One region of the Microbacterium sp. NPDC055903 genome, then DNA from elsewhere that is predicted to be linked to it. Evidence: riboswitches for the same ligand, from Rfam matches in the RefSeq annotation. Region 1 holds a riboswitch; the other holds the start of a gene.
The links. Region 1 has a riboswitch for thiamine pyrophosphate ahead of thiM (hydroxyethylthiazole kinase). Riboswitches for the same ligand answer to the same signal wherever they lie in the genome.
Positions count from the first base shown of each region.

Region 1 (7,146 bases):
GGCGACGGTATACGTCATGATTCCACCTTAACGGTCAGGCCCCCCGACGAACTCAGGGACCCCGGTGCGGATTGGTACGGAGCCGGGGCGGCGACACCGGCGCTCGAGGACCGCACGAGGTGCAGGCAGAAGCGCGGGGTCGCCTAGAGTCGGCGGCCGCCGCGGCGTCGGCGCACGACGAGGACGCACGCAGCGGGCGTCACGGTGTCGAAGCTGGCCGAAGGCATGTCAGGACGATAGCGCGCTCACACACGCACCCGCAAATCCGCGCCGATGCTCGCAGAGGGCGCGCCGTCCCGCAATGGCGCGGCGAAGAACTCGCGCTCGAAGGCGCTCGATCGCTGGAAGGCAAGAAACATGCGCTCTCTCCTCTTCGGGGACGCCTCGGCCGCCGCCCTGCCCACCTCTTCGATCGCCCGCGCCGTGGCAGACGCGAAGGCCGGATCCCCGTAGGTCTGCAGCCACGAGGCGTATGGATGCCGGAGATCGGTCGCCCATGCGCCGAACGCTCCGGCGTGCAGACGCCTGCCGAGGTCGTCGTAGAGCCAGAAGCACGGCAGCAGCGCGGCGATCAGTTCGGCATGATCGCCGCCGAAAGCCACCGAGCGCAGGTGGTCCAGGTACGCGGTGGTGACGGCCGATGGCGTCGCCGCGAACGTCTCCCCCGGTGCGAGCCAGGCCTCATGGAGCTGGAGCTCCCCCGCGATCGCGCCGTGCGCGGACTCGGCCCAGAACGCCTGCGCCGAGGACGTGGGCGCAGTCCGCGCCGCTTCGGCGAGCACGCGGGCGTACTCACGGAGATACAGCGCGTCCTGCCGCAAATACGTCATGAACGCCTGTCGGTCCAATGTGCCGTCCGCCAGCCCGCGGATGAACGGCAGCTCGTCCAGCTCCCGGCGAATGCCCTCGATCCGCTGCCACCAGTCCGCGACGACCGCTTCCGGCAAGGGGCACGTCTCCAATCCGCCGCGCGTCCACAGTCCGGCGAAATGGTTCACCGGACCGCGCCCTCCGCCGACCTGCAGCCCCGCCCCCTGCCGCAGGGCCTCGCGCAACCATGCGCGAGCGTCCGCGACGGCCTCCGTGCGGCCGTGTCCACGCGCCAGCAGCGTGGCGATCGCGGAGGACAGGGAGCATCCCGTGCCGTGCGTGCTCCCCGTGACGATCCGGACACCGGGGAACTCCTGAACAAGCCCCGTTCCGGCATCGACGAGCGCGTCGGTGGCATCCGTCCCTTCGCGATGCCCGCCCTTGACCAGGACGGCTGCACCGATCTCGGTGGAGAGCTCCTGCGCGGCGACGAGCGCGTCCGACCAGCCGTCGATCGCGCGGCCCGCGAGCACCGCCAGCTCGGCAAGGTTCGGAGTCACCAGGTGCGCCTGCCCGAGAAGCGCGCGCAACGCGCTCTCGGCATCGGGGGCGAGCAGTCGATCGCCGCTGGTGGCGACCATCACGGGATCCACGACGACGACGGGAGGGCGCGTCCTGGCGAGCCAGGCGCTCACCGCGCCGATCACGTCCGCGTCTGCGAGCATGCCCACCTTCACCGCGTCGATGAGGATGTCGTCCGCGAGCGCCTCGAGCTGGGCGGTGAGGAAGGCGGCGGGAGGGACGTGCACATCGCGGACACCGCGCGTGTTCTGCACGGTGAGCGCGGTGATGGCCGCCATCCCGTAACCCCCCACGGCAGCGATCGACTTCAGGTCCGCCTGGATGCCGGCTCCCCCTGAGGGGTCGCTGCCTGCGATGCTGAGCACCCGCGGGGCTCGGCCCTCGCTCCATCGGCGGGCGAACTCCTCGGCCGCCTGGCGAGGGTCTTCGGCGGCGCACAGCGCCGACACGACCGCGACCCCGGCGGCACCGGCATCGCGCAGCGCGGAGACATCGCCGATACCGACCCCGCCGATCGCCACGCTGGGAAGCGGGCTCACCGCGGCGAGCGCACGGAACCCGTCGATGCCCAGGGCGGGCGGATGATCCGGTTTCGTGTCCGTCGGGCGGATGACTCCGACGCCGAGGTAGTCGATCGTCCCCGCCGGCAACTCCCGCACGGCGGCGAGGTGCTCCGGCGTGTTCGCGGTCAGACCGATGAGCGCATCAGGGCCGAGAGCCTCCCGTGCACGCAGGGCCGGGGCATCGCCCTGGCCGAGGTGCACGCCGTCCACCCGTGCTCCGGCCGCGCGTGCGGCGAGGGCGACGTCGAGCCGGTCGTTGACCACGAGCAGCGCTCTGCCGTCGATGACCGCCGAGAGCTCGACCAGCTGGGTCACCATCTCGGCATCCGTGAGCCTCTTGTCGCGCAGCTGCACGATCGTCGCGCCTCCTTCCACCGCCGCGGCGACCGTGGCGACGACGCCTCGGTCGCCGCACAGCGTCGCATCGGTGACGAGGTACAGCGAGAGGTCAGCGATCACCGGGCGACCTCCTCGACACGGGCGAGGGCGGCTATCTCCGAGGGCTGCAGGGCGGCGAGCGCGTCGAGCAGGGCGACGGCGAAACTGCCGGGGCCGTTCGACCCGGCGGCTGCCCGCTCCGCGGCGAGGGTGTAGACGAGGCTCGCGGCGGCCACAGCGGTGAGCGGGTCGGCGCTGTCCGATGCGCTGCTGCCGAGGAACGCGGCCATCACCGCGCCGAGGGCGCAACCTCCTCCTGTCACGCGGGTGAGCAGCTCGTGGCCGTTCGCGATGCGGACCGTGCGCCGCCCGTCGGTGATCAGATCCACGGGCCCGGAGACCGCCACGACGCTGCCGTGGCGCTCCGCCAGCGCACGCGCGGCGTCGGCCGCGGCATCCGTGCTGTCGATGGCGTCGACGCCGCGTCCGCCGGCACTGAGACCTGCGAGTGCGAGTACCTCGGAGGCGTTACCGCGGATCGCCGTCGGCCCCAGCGCGGCCAGCTCGTGCGCGAGCGCCGTCCGTACCGGGAGCGCGCCGATCGCGACGGGATCGAGCACCCACGGCGTTCCCTCGGTGGACGCGGCTTCCGCGGCCTCGCGCGCGGCATTCCGCTGCTCTGGCACAGGGGTGCCGAGGTTCACGAGGAGCGCGGATGCCATCGGCGCGAAGACCCCGGCCTCACCGGCGATGTCGACCATGGCGGGAGCAGCACCGAGCGCGAGAAGCACGTTGGCGGTGAAGCCGGTCACGACGGCGTTGGTGATGCACTGCGTGAGCGGTGGCGCATCCCGCACGCTCTGCAGCAGGACGGCGGCCTCGCTCCGGAGGTCTCGGGTGGACGGTGGGCGCAGACGATCGCTCATTGCGACATCCCTTCGCTAGTACGAACTAGATCAGGTTCGACGGGTGTGATCTCAGCCGCGGATGCGGCACCCCGTGTCACTCGCAGGCAGTCTACTGCGCAGCGCGCGACGGACGCACGCGTCCTCAGGCGCCGAGTTCGGCGAGCAGACGCTCCTCCTCCGTGCGCGAGAGGCCAGCGCGCCGGTCCCTGTCCAGCCCCCGGCCGCGCTCGTCGGCGAGCACCGCGGCGATCGTCCGCTCCAGCGGTCTCGCGGAGCCGCCGGCCGCTCGGAATGCGAGGGTGCTGCGGCGAGCGAACCCCGGCAGGTCCGCGGGGAGCCAGAGCGGCAGCGAGGGCCGCCCCATCCAGTAGTCGACGCCATGCTCCTCGAGCCATGCGTCCTCTGCGGCCACGACGCGCCCGGTGTGAGAAGCGGCCGCGCCGAAGGCATCCAGGACCGCTCCGAGGGGTGTGGGCTCACCGACCGCGTCGAGGATGCCGGTACCGCGGTCGGCGACGATGAAGGCGGCGAGGTCGTCGACGTCGATCACCTGCACCCAGCGATTCTCCGTCGTGGGCACGAGCACCGCGTCCGCCCCTGCTCGCGCGAACGCGGCGGCCCAGTACCCGAAACGGTCGCTCGGGTCGCCCTCGCCCACGACGAGCCCCGGCCGAACGATGCGCACGCCGCCCGCGGCACCGCTCAGCACCGCCCGTTCGGCGGCGACCTTCTGGGCCGCGTAGTCGGCGTCGTCGTCGAGTGCCGGATCCTCCACCGGAGCGGACTCGTCCGCGCCCACGGTCGCGCCGTCCGAGTACACCGACACCGATGACACGTAGGTCCAGCGCGCGCCATCGGCACCGAGCGCCTCGACCGCCCCACGGACGTGGCCGGCGCGGGAGGAGACGTCGACCACTTCATCCCACGGGCCCTGCACACGCGCATACACATCCGGATCGTCGCGATCGCCCACCACCAGCTCGGTACCGGGCGGAGTCGGCCTGGTTCCACGCGCGAGGCAGACGACGCGTGCACCGCGATCCAGCCATCCGCGCGCGACGCGTCCGGAGAGCCAGCCGGTGCCGCCGAGGATCAGAACATCTGTCATCCCCCTATGCCAGCAGGTCTGGATGCCAGGCGGAAGGCCGTCCGCTCAGAGCGGAGCGCCAACGACAGCGCCCGCCCGCGCGTCGGCTCATCCGCTCCGCTGCGCGGACAGCGCGCTCACGCGCGCGGCGGCCTCCGCCAGCCGCTCGGCATAGGCAGGATCGACCGTGGCTCGATCGGCGATCGCGGACACGATCTGCCCAGCGGTCGCCGGTGTCGAACCGGCGATCATGAGGACGAGGTCGGCGCCTGCCCCGATGGCGTTCACGGCGTTCGCCACGGGGTCGGCGTACGCGGCCTCTCCCGATGACGTCAGCATCCCGAGATCGTCGGTGACGGCGACGCCCTCGAACCCGAGATCCTCTCGGAGGATCTCGTACCACTCAGGCGACAGCGAGGCCGGCGCATCCGACACCGCCGTGAACCGGAGATGCCCCATCATCACCAGCTCGGCGCCGGCATCGATACCGGCCTGGAAGGGGACCGCGTCGGTGGCGCGCCAGTCCGTCAGGCTGATCGCGCTGGTGGGGATGGCATGGTGCGAGTCGCCCTCCGCCGCCCCGTGCCCGGGGAAATGCTTGAGCGTCGATGCCGCGAGCCCCTGCTCCCCCGCGACGATCGCCGCGACGCGCTCGGCGACCTCGACGGGATCGGTGCCGAATGAGCGGCGGTAGATGAAGGACGCATCCGTGCGGGGCACGTCGGCGACGACGCCGAAGTTGATGTCGACGCCGGCATCCGCGAGGAGCTGCGCGCGGGCGGCGAAGGCCGCCTGCGCCGGCTCGGGCGGTTCGTCCTTCAGCGTCCGCGACGAAGGCAGCTCATCCCATGGCATCCGACGAACGTCTCCGCCCTCCTGGTCGATCGCGATGAGGGCATCCGAGTGCCCCGCATGGATCGCGTCCGTGATCGCGCGCAGCTGCTCCGGCGTCGCAGGGATGTTCGGGCCCATCAGGATCAGACTGGCCGGCCCCGTGCCGAGATAGCCCGCCAGCGCCGTGCCGTCGGTGCCGGGGTGATACCCCATCACGACGAGGGCCGCCTGCTCCGCGACCGGCAGCTGAGCGATGCGCTGCTCGGCGAGCTCCAGCGCTGTCGGCGGAGTGGGGCTCGGCGTCGGGGACGGCGAAGATGCTGCCGTCGGCCGACCTTCATCGACGGAGGGCTCGCCGGGTGAAGCGCATCCGGCGCTGCCGAGAAGCAGCACCAGAAGCCCCGCCGCGAGTGCGCGCCTCGTGATCATCGATTCCAGGCTACACAGCGTTGATGCGCGAGAGCCCGGCGCACAGGGCCGGGCTCTCGTCGGATGCGTCAGGCGCTCACTCTCGCAGCGTCGCCCCGAACCGCTCGCCCGCCACAGCAACACCCGCGAGCTTGGCCTCCGTCGCCTCCGCGGCGGTCAGGGTCCGATCGGAGGCGCGGAACCGCAGCGCGAACGACAGGCTCTTGGTGTCGGCGGGCAGCCCTTCGCCACGGTAGTCGTCGACGAGACGCACCGCTTCGAGCAGATCCCCCGCACCTTCGACGAGCGCCTCGCGCAGATCTGCGGCCGCGAGGGCGACCGGTACGACGAGCGACACGTCCTGGGTCGCCGCGGGGAACGTCGACAGGGACTCCACGACGACCCGCTCGCCTGCGAGCTCCAGGACCCCGTCGAGGTCGAGCTCGACGACCACGGCGCGGCCGGGCAGGTCGGCGTCGGCCGCCACATCAGGATGCAGCTCACCCACGTAGCCGACCTCCGCACCGCGGACGCTCAGCACGCCCGTGCGGCCGGGGTGCAGCGCGGCCCGCGCGCCCTGCACGACGTCGATCTCGACACCGGCCGCCGAGGCGATGACACGCACGGCATCCAACGCTTCGGACAGCCCGTAGGCCTCAGCAGGACGACCGGGCTGACGCGCGGTGACGTGGCCGGTGAACAGTGCGGCGACGTGACGGCGCTGCGGCGGGATCGCGGCGTTCAGCGCGGCCAGGGTCTCATCCGACGGGAGCTGCCCGAGCGGCGGGACGCTCTCCGTGCCGTAGGCGACGCCGGGCTCGGGGAGGAAGACCGTGCCGGTCTCGAAGATCGCCAGATCCGTGAGCCCGCGCGCGATGTTGCGGTGCGCGGTCTGCAGCAGACCGGGGACGAGAGAACGACGCAGGAACGGCGCCTGCCCGTCGAGGGCGTTCGCCAGTCGGATGCTCGGCAGGTGCTCGCCGCTCGCAGACCCGTGCAGATCGTTCTGCACCTCGGTCGTGAACGGGAAGGCCGGCGCCTCGACGAGACCCGCGGCGGCAAGCGCGTTCGCCACGCGCTTGCGCCCGCGCTGCAGCGGCGTGAGGCCTCGGCCTGACGGCGGCGTCGGAAGCACCGAGGGGATGCGGTCGAGCCCGTGGATGCGGGCGACCTCCTCGGCGAGCGTCCACTTGTCGGTCAGATCGGGGCGCCAGCTGGGCGGGATGACCTGCCAGCCCTCGCTCGTCTCGGTCACCTCGGCGCCGATCATCTCCAGGGCACCGGTGATCTCGGCGTCCTCGTAGTCGACGCCGATCAGCCCGGGCACGAACTCCGCGGGCAGGTCGATGCCCGCGATCTCGAACTCCGTGTAGAGCGCACCGCCGAGTTCGTCGAGCGTACCGCCGGCGAGCTCGACCATCAGATCGGCGACGCGGCGTGCTGCGACGAAGGGGATCAACGGGTCGACCCCTCGCTCGAAGCGCTTGGACGCTTCGCTGGGCAGCTTGTGACGCCTGGCGCTGCGCGCGATGGAGATCGGGTCGAAGATCGCCGCCTCGATGAGCACGTCGCGAGT
Region 1 is NZ_JBSHCA010000001.1:14,346-21,491, forward strand. It holds gene argC (N-acetyl-gamma-glutamyl-phosphate reductase) at 1-18, opposite strand, end outside; gene ACWGJP_RS00075 (bifunctional hydroxymethylpyrimidine kinase/phosphomethylpyrimidine kinase) at 246-2,414, opposite strand; gene thiM (hydroxyethylthiazole kinase) at 2,411-3,259, opposite strand; TPP riboswitch at 3,250-3,343, opposite strand; gene ACWGJP_RS00085 (NAD-dependent epimerase/dehydratase family protein) at 3,384-4,349, opposite strand; gene ACWGJP_RS00090 (glycoside hydrolase family 3 N-terminal domain-containing protein) at 4,437-5,591, opposite strand; gene pheT (phenylalanine--tRNA ligase subunit beta) at 5,668-7,146, opposite strand, start outside.

Region 2 (7,146 bases), 1.6 Mb from region 1:
CCGCATACGCGGCGTCGGCATAGATGTCCGGTGTACGACTGGCGGCCATGATCCGATCCCCGCCGAGGATGTTCTGCACGGCGGCGGTCGCGATCGTCGTCCGCGGCCACAGGGTGTTCGCCGCGATCCCGTCCTTCGCGAACTCGGCGGCGATGCCGAGCGTGACCATCGTCATCCCGAACTTCGCCAGGGAGTATCCCGTGTGCGCACCCAGCCACTTCGCCGTGGGGTTCAGCGGAGGCGACAGCGAGAGGATGTGCGGGTTCGCGGCATCCTTCAGCTGCGGGATCGCCGCCCGCGACAGCATGAAGGTGCCGCGCACGTTGACGTCCTGCATGAGGTCGTACTTCTTGGCGCCGAGTTCGAGCGATCCGGCCAGATCGATGACGCTCGCATTGTTGATGACGATGTCGATGCCGCCGAACTCGCCCTGGGTCTTCATCACCGCCTCGGTGATGTCGTCGTCCTCCCGCACGTCGCCCACGATCGCCAGCGCCTGGCCGCCTGCCGCGCGGATCTGCTCCGCCGCGGTGTGGATCGTGCCCTCGAGCTTGGGATGCGGGGTGTCGGTCTTCGCGAGCATCGCGATGTTCGCGCCGTCACGGGCGGCGCGCAGCGCGATCGCGAGGCCGATGCCTCGGCTGCCGCCCGACATCAGGATGGTCTTGCCTGCCAGCGTCATGTCGTCTCCTCGGTGAGTGCCGTTGCGGTCGAAGGGGAGGGGATCATCTCGGCGCCATGCGGATCGCGCCGTCGAGGCGGATGGTCTCGCCGTTGAGGTAGCCGTTCTCGACGATGTGCTGCACGAGGGCGGCGTACTCGGCAGGCCTCCCGAGCCGCGCGGGGTAAGGCACCTGCTCGCCGAGCGAGGCCTGGGCGGCTTCTGGCAGACCGGCCAGCATCGGGGTCTCCATGATGCCAGGAGCGATCGTGCAGACGCGGATGCCGTGACGCGCGAGCTCCCTGGCGACGGGCAGCGTCATCGCATGCACGCCGCCTTTGGACGCCGCGTAGGCGGGCTGCCCGATCTGGCCGTCGAAGGCGGCGACGCTGGCGGTGTTCACGATGACGCCTCGGTCCCCCGAAGCCGTGGGCTCCTGCGTCGCGATGACGGCGGATGCCTGAGAGAGCACGTTGTACGTGCCGACGAGGTTGATGCGCACGAGTCGCTCGAAGTCGGAGAGCGGCGTCGGCACGCCCTCCCGATCGAGCACCTTGGCGGGCGGAGCGATGCCTGCGCAGTTCACCACGATGCGCAACGGCGCCTCCGTGTTCGCCGCGGCGACGGCGGCTGCGGCATCCTCTGGGCTCGTGACATCTCCGGGGGCGAAGACGCCGCCGAGTTCTGCGGCGAGCGCCGCACCGGCGGATGCCGGGAGGTCGAGCAGCGTGACGTGCGCGCCGGCCGCGGCGAGCGCGCGGGCCGTGGCGAGGCCCAGCCCTGAGGCGCCGCCGGTGATGAGCGCTCCTGCACCCTGGATCTGCATGCTGTTCTCCTTCGAACCGTCGTGCAACTGCGTGCCACTTTACGCGGAATTCAGTTCCACGCTGGCGTGGGGGCCTGCCGCGGTGTTGGCTGGAGGCATGGAACTGCGCCGCAAGCGAGCCTACGACACCCCCTCCGGCGACGACGGCTTCCGCATCCTCGTCGATCGACTCTGGCCGCGCGGCGTCTCCAAGGAGCGTGCCGCGATCGACCTGTGGGCCAAGGACACCGCACCGAGCGCCGAACTGCGAAAGGCCTGGCATGCGGTGCCGGATGCCGAATGGGCGGCGTTCGCCGAGCGATACCGCGCCGAGCTCGGCCACGAGAGCGCATCCGCCCTACAGATGCTGGCCGACACCATCCGGGAGCATCCTGTCGTCACGCTCGTCTACGCGGCACACGATCCGGAGCACAACCACGCCCTCGTCCTGGAGGACGAGCTGCGGAACCTGCTGTGAGCATCCCCGGTCTCGACATCGAGATCCCGGAGCGTGTCCTCGACCTCGCCCGCGGAGCTCGGCTGGCTCCGGTCTGGCGCAACGGTCTCGGCGGGCTGACCTTCCGCACAGACGACGGCAGGTACATCAAGCACGGCCCGCACGACCTCGAGGCGAACATGCGCGACGAGGCGGAGCGCATGCGCTGGGCGGCCCGCTGGATCGCCGTGCCCGTCGTGCTGGAGCAGGGCGCGGATGCCGATCACGAATGGCTCGTCACCGAGGCGGTCGAGGGCTCCAGTGCCGTGGATCCCCGGTGGAGCGACGATCCGGCCACTGCCGTGCGTGCGGTCGGCGAGGGTCTTCGGATGCTCCACGAGGCGCTTCCCGTCCCGGAGTGTCCCTGGTCGTGGGGCGTCGAGGCGCGGCGCGCGAACGCTGCCCGGCGCGGCGTCGTCATCCCGGACGCACTGGGGACGGTCCCGGAGATCGACCGGCTCGTGGTCTGCCATGGCGACGCGTGCATGCCGAACACCCTGCTGTCGGCGAACGGGGCTGTGACCGGCCACGTCGATCTCGCGGCGCTCGGCGTCGCCGACCGTTGGGCGGACATCGCCGTCGCATCGATGAGCACGGTGTGGAACGTCGGTCAAGGCTGGGAGGATGCGCTGATCGAGGCGTACGGGGTGGAGCCCGACCGCGAACGACTCGCCTACTACCGCGACCTCTGGAACGCGGGCTGAGCCCGCAGGTCAGGACGGGCCGAGGATGAAGTTCCAGCTGCCCGCCGCGACGGCGGCGGTGATCGCGAGCACCGAGATCAGTGCGCCGACGAGCAGGAGCATCCACTCGGGCATCCCGAAGCGCGACTCCCGCGCCCATGTGCGCGGCCCTGCGGCGCCGAATCCGCGCGCCTCCATCGCCGTCGACAGCTTCGCCCCCCTGCGGATGGACAGCACGAGCAGCGCGAAGGCCATGCCGAGGAACCGGCGCACGCGGCCCCGATCGGCGACCCCCCGCGCTCGGCGGGCGAGCTCGAGCGCACGCCAGTCGTCGAGGAACAGGCCGACCATCCGCAGGCCGGCGAGGGCGCCGAGCACGAAACGCGAAGGGAGTCTCAGCACCTGGCCGAGGCCGTCGGCGAGGTCGGTCGGATCGACCGTGATGAAGAGGACGACGGAGGGCAGTGCGATGGCCAGCACGCGAAACAGCGTCGCGACCGCCAGTTCCAGGGACCCCTCGCTGATGCGCACGACGAACCACTCGGCGTAGACCGTTCCGCTCTGCTCGCCGTACAGGGCGATCGTGAGCGCGGTCAGAGGAGCCGCGAGCCAGACCGGCCACGTGCGCACCCAGAACTCCCGCCACCCGATGCCGGCGAAGAAGAAGAGCACGCTCTCCAGCAGCAGGGCAACACCCGCGGAGACCGCGTCGAGTGTGAGGATGAGCGGGATCGCGATGAGGGCGCTGACCCCCAGCTTCGCGACCGGGTTGATGCGCGCGATGATCCCGGTGCGCACGGCGGCATCCGTCATCGTGCGCCGGCCGGTTCGAGGCGCTCGGCGTGCAGGGCACGGACCACGTCCTCGTCGTGCGTGACCGTCACGATCGCGGCCCCCTCGTCGCGAAGTCCGGCGAGCAGCGCGATGAGCTCGGCCCATGTCCTGGCATCCTGTCCGAACGTCGGCTCATCGAGCACGAGCAGACGGGGCCGGGTCGCGAGCGCCGCGGCCACCGTGAGACGACGCTTCTCCCCTCCGGACAGCGTGTACGGGTTCGCCGGCGCGAGGCGGTCCAGGCGCAGCCTGGCCAGGAGCTCGTCGGTGCGCTGCGCGATCTCCGCCTCGGGGATCCCGAGGGCACGAGGGCCGACGGCGAGCTCGTCGCGCACGGTCTTCGCGAGCAGCTGATGCTCCGGCTCCTGGAAGACCATCCCGATCCGCGTGAGCAGCTGCTTCGAGGACCAGCGGATGGGCGCATCTCCCGCACCGGCCGCGAGGGCGGGGGATGCCGTGAGCCGTCCGCCCTCGGGTCGGATGAGCCCGGCCATGGTGAGGCCGAGGGTGGACTTCCCCGCACCGTTGGGACCGGTGATCGCGAGCGCCTGACCGGCGCGGACCTCTGCGCGGATGCCGGTGGCGACCGGCACGCCCTTCGCTCTGGCCACGGAGAGGTCGTCCGCGGCGAGGAGCACCTCGCCCCTGGAGCTCCGCGGCGCGGGTGGGGTCGGCGGCGGAAATCCCGGTACCCAGACACCCGCCTCGGCGAGGTCCGCACCGAGGGCGCCGAGCACCCTGTCGGGAGTGCCGTCTGCCACCACTCCTGCATCGCCGAGCACGATCACCCGCTCGATGAGCGGAAGCCAGACGTCCAGCCGATGCTCGACCACCACGAGCGTGGCGGGGTGCGTCTCGAGCATCCGCTGCACCGCGTCGCGGACCTCGACGACGCCGGCGGGATCGAGGTTGGCGGTGGGCTCGTCCAGGAGGACGAGCCCTGGACGCATCGCGAGGACGCCGGCGAGCGCCAGGCGCTGCTTCTGCCCGCCGGAGAGGGCCTTGGTCGCCCGGTCCAGCGGCACGTCCAGGCCGACGGCGTCCAGCGCACCGCCGACGCGGTGCCAGATCTCCTCCCGCGCGACGCCCAGGTTCTCGCATCCGAAGGCGACGTCATCGCCGACGCGGGCCAGGATCACCTGCGAGTCGGGGTCCTGCAGCACCAGCCCCGTGCGGCCTCTCGCCGATCCAGCCGGGCCGTCGCCGACGCGCAGCTCGCCCTCGTGCTCGCCCTCCTCGTCACCTCCGAGCACGCCGGCGAGGCCGTGCAGGAGCGTCGACTTGCCCGCCCCGGATGCCCCGAGCAGCAGGACGCGCTCGCCCGGCTCGATGCGGAACGAGACGTCCCGGAGCGCCCAGGCCTTGCGCGTCGCGTGCCGCCAGCCCCAGCCCCGCGCCTCGACGGCTGCCGGGCCCGATGTGCCGTTCGCCATCTCAGACGCGCACGCGCGCCTCTCGCCCTGAGCCGAAGCGCTCCAGCGCGCCGGTCGCGGCGATGCCGCGCGCGAGCGCCCATCCGAGAGCTCCGGCGAGGACGGCACCCGAGACGGTCGTGCTGATCAGATAGATCACCGTGAAGGCGGCGTCGGACCCGGCGAACCACAGGATCATGTTGTTGACGCCTCCCGCCAGCGCCGCCCCGGCGCCCGCGAGGATCGCGATCGGAAGCGACCAGCGCTTGTAGAAGAACAGCAGGAACACGATCTCGGCACCGAGCCCCTGCACGAGGCCCGCCTCGATGGTGAGGAACCCGCCCCACTGCGCACCGGCCAGCGCGGACACGACCGCGGCGACGACCTCCACGTAGACAGCGGCGCCCGCCTTGCGGATGATGAGGCCGCCGAGCACACCGGCGATGAGCCACGGGCCGTCGAGCAGACCCTGCAGCCCCGGCAGCAGCGGCTCCAGCAGCGCCTTCGGGCCGAGGTAGCCGACGTTCCATGCCAGGAACAGGAACCCGCAGGCGACGCCGAGCACGCTGGCGACGACGATATCGACGACGCGCCAGCGCCAGATCTCCGGGCGGAACAGTGCCGTACGGCGGGATGCGGACGTGGACGTACTCATCTGATCTCCTCCCTGCGCCGGCATGATCCGGATCAGGTTCGACGGTCGAAGCGCGGTTCGCTTCCTCTCAGCCCGGCTCGCCGGACTCCCGTGGGTGTGTGCTCACGATCATACTCCGCGCCGCGAATACAGGGATGCCGTGGGCGGATTCGGTAGCGTATCGGGGGTGAGCCCCCATCCGTCCGAGCCTCCCGGCGCGCGCACCCGTCGCGAGCTGCGCCGGCGCAAGGCCGTTCCGCCCTCGTACGACGAGGTCGCGGGTGGTGGGGCCAACCGGTCGGCGGAGGACGCCGACGCTGTTCCGGTGGGCGCCGACGCCGTTCCGGTAGGCGCTGACGCCGTCGCGGTGGGCGCTGACGCCGTCGCGGTGGGCGCCGCCTCTGACGCGCTCGGTTCCGAGGCGCTCCGCAGCGAAACCGCATCCGCGAGCGCACCGATCGACGAAGCCGAGCCGCCGCTCACGGATGCGCCGGTCATCGACACCGAGCCAGACGCCGCGCACGCGTCGGACGGCGAGGACGAATCGGACGACCCGGTGGCCTCGGATGCCCCAGACGCCGGCGAAGACGACCGGGAGACGGGGACCGGCGACGACATCGATGCGCCCGAAGCACTCGGCCCCGCCACCGGTTCCGCGACCTGGGCAGACGAGAACTCGCCCGCGACGGCACTGCTGTGGCTGGACCCGGCATCCGTCTCGGCGGATTCCCTCGATGCGGACGCCGAGACCGAGGTCGAGAAGGACGTCCTCGCCGATGCTCCTCGTCGGCCGAGGGCCGGCTGGCTGATCCCCGTCGGAGCGCTCGCCGTCCTCGGCATCGCCTACACGACGGCGACGCTGCTCTGGCCGCTCCACGAGCTCCCGCCCGTGATCGCCGCCGCCGACCTGAGTGTCACGCCCGCGGCGGCGGCCACGCTGAGCTGGCCCGCCGAGGGGAGCGCCGCGATCAGGGTCGGCGATGCCGGCATGGCTGCGTCCTCGTCGGAGGCTGCGCCGATCGCCAGCATCACGAAGGTGGTCTCGGCCATGCTCGTGCTCGATCGTCTGCCGCTGCAGCCAGGCGAGCAGGGGCCGGAGTACTCGTTCTCCTGGTCGGATTCCAGCGAGTACTGGAGCTACCTCCGCGACAACCAGTCGGCCCTCGACGTGCCGGTCGGTGGGACGCTCACCGAGTACCAGATGCTGCAGGGCATCCTGCTCGGCTCCGCGAACAACTACATCGATCGCCTCGCCGAGGAGATCTGGGGCTCGGAGGATGCCTTCGAGGAGGCCGCGCAGGCGTGGCTGACCTCCCGGGGGCTCGACGACATCCGCATCGTCACGCCCGCCGGACGCGACGATGACAACGTTGCCACCCCCGAGGCGTTGACGCGCCTCGCCGAGATCGCGCTGGCCGATCCCGTCTTCGCCGAGATCGTCGCCACGGCATCCGTGGAGCTTCCCGGTGCCGGGCTCGTGGAGAACACCAACGGACTTCTCGGCGATCCAGGGATCGTCGGCCTGAAGACGGGAACTCTCGGCGGCGGATACAACCTGCTCAGCGCGAAGGACGTCGCGGTGGGCGATGAGACCGTGCGCCTCTACGCGGCCGTGCTCGGG
Region 2 is NZ_JBSHCA010000001.1:1,578,957-1,586,102, reverse strand. It holds gene ACWGJP_RS07330 (SDR family oxidoreductase) at 1-682, opposite strand, end outside; gene ACWGJP_RS07325 (SDR family NAD(P)-dependent oxidoreductase) at 726-1,487, opposite strand; gene ACWGJP_RS07320 (DUF488 domain-containing protein) at 1,585-1,944, shown strand; gene ACWGJP_RS07315 (phosphotransferase) at 1,941-2,666, shown strand; gene ACWGJP_RS07310 (energy-coupling factor transporter transmembrane component T family protein) at 2,676-3,458, opposite strand; gene ACWGJP_RS07305 (ABC transporter ATP-binding protein) at 3,455-4,912, opposite strand; gene ACWGJP_RS07300 (ECF transporter S component) at 4,914-5,546, opposite strand; TPP riboswitch at 5,539-5,648, opposite strand; gene ACWGJP_RS07295 (D-alanyl-D-alanine carboxypeptidase) at 5,713-7,146, shown strand, end outside.
Region 2: linked by a shared signal. The riboswitch ahead of ACWGJP_RS07300 (ECF transporter S component) and the one ahead of thiM (hydroxyethylthiazole kinase) in region 1 are both predicted to bind thiamine pyrophosphate.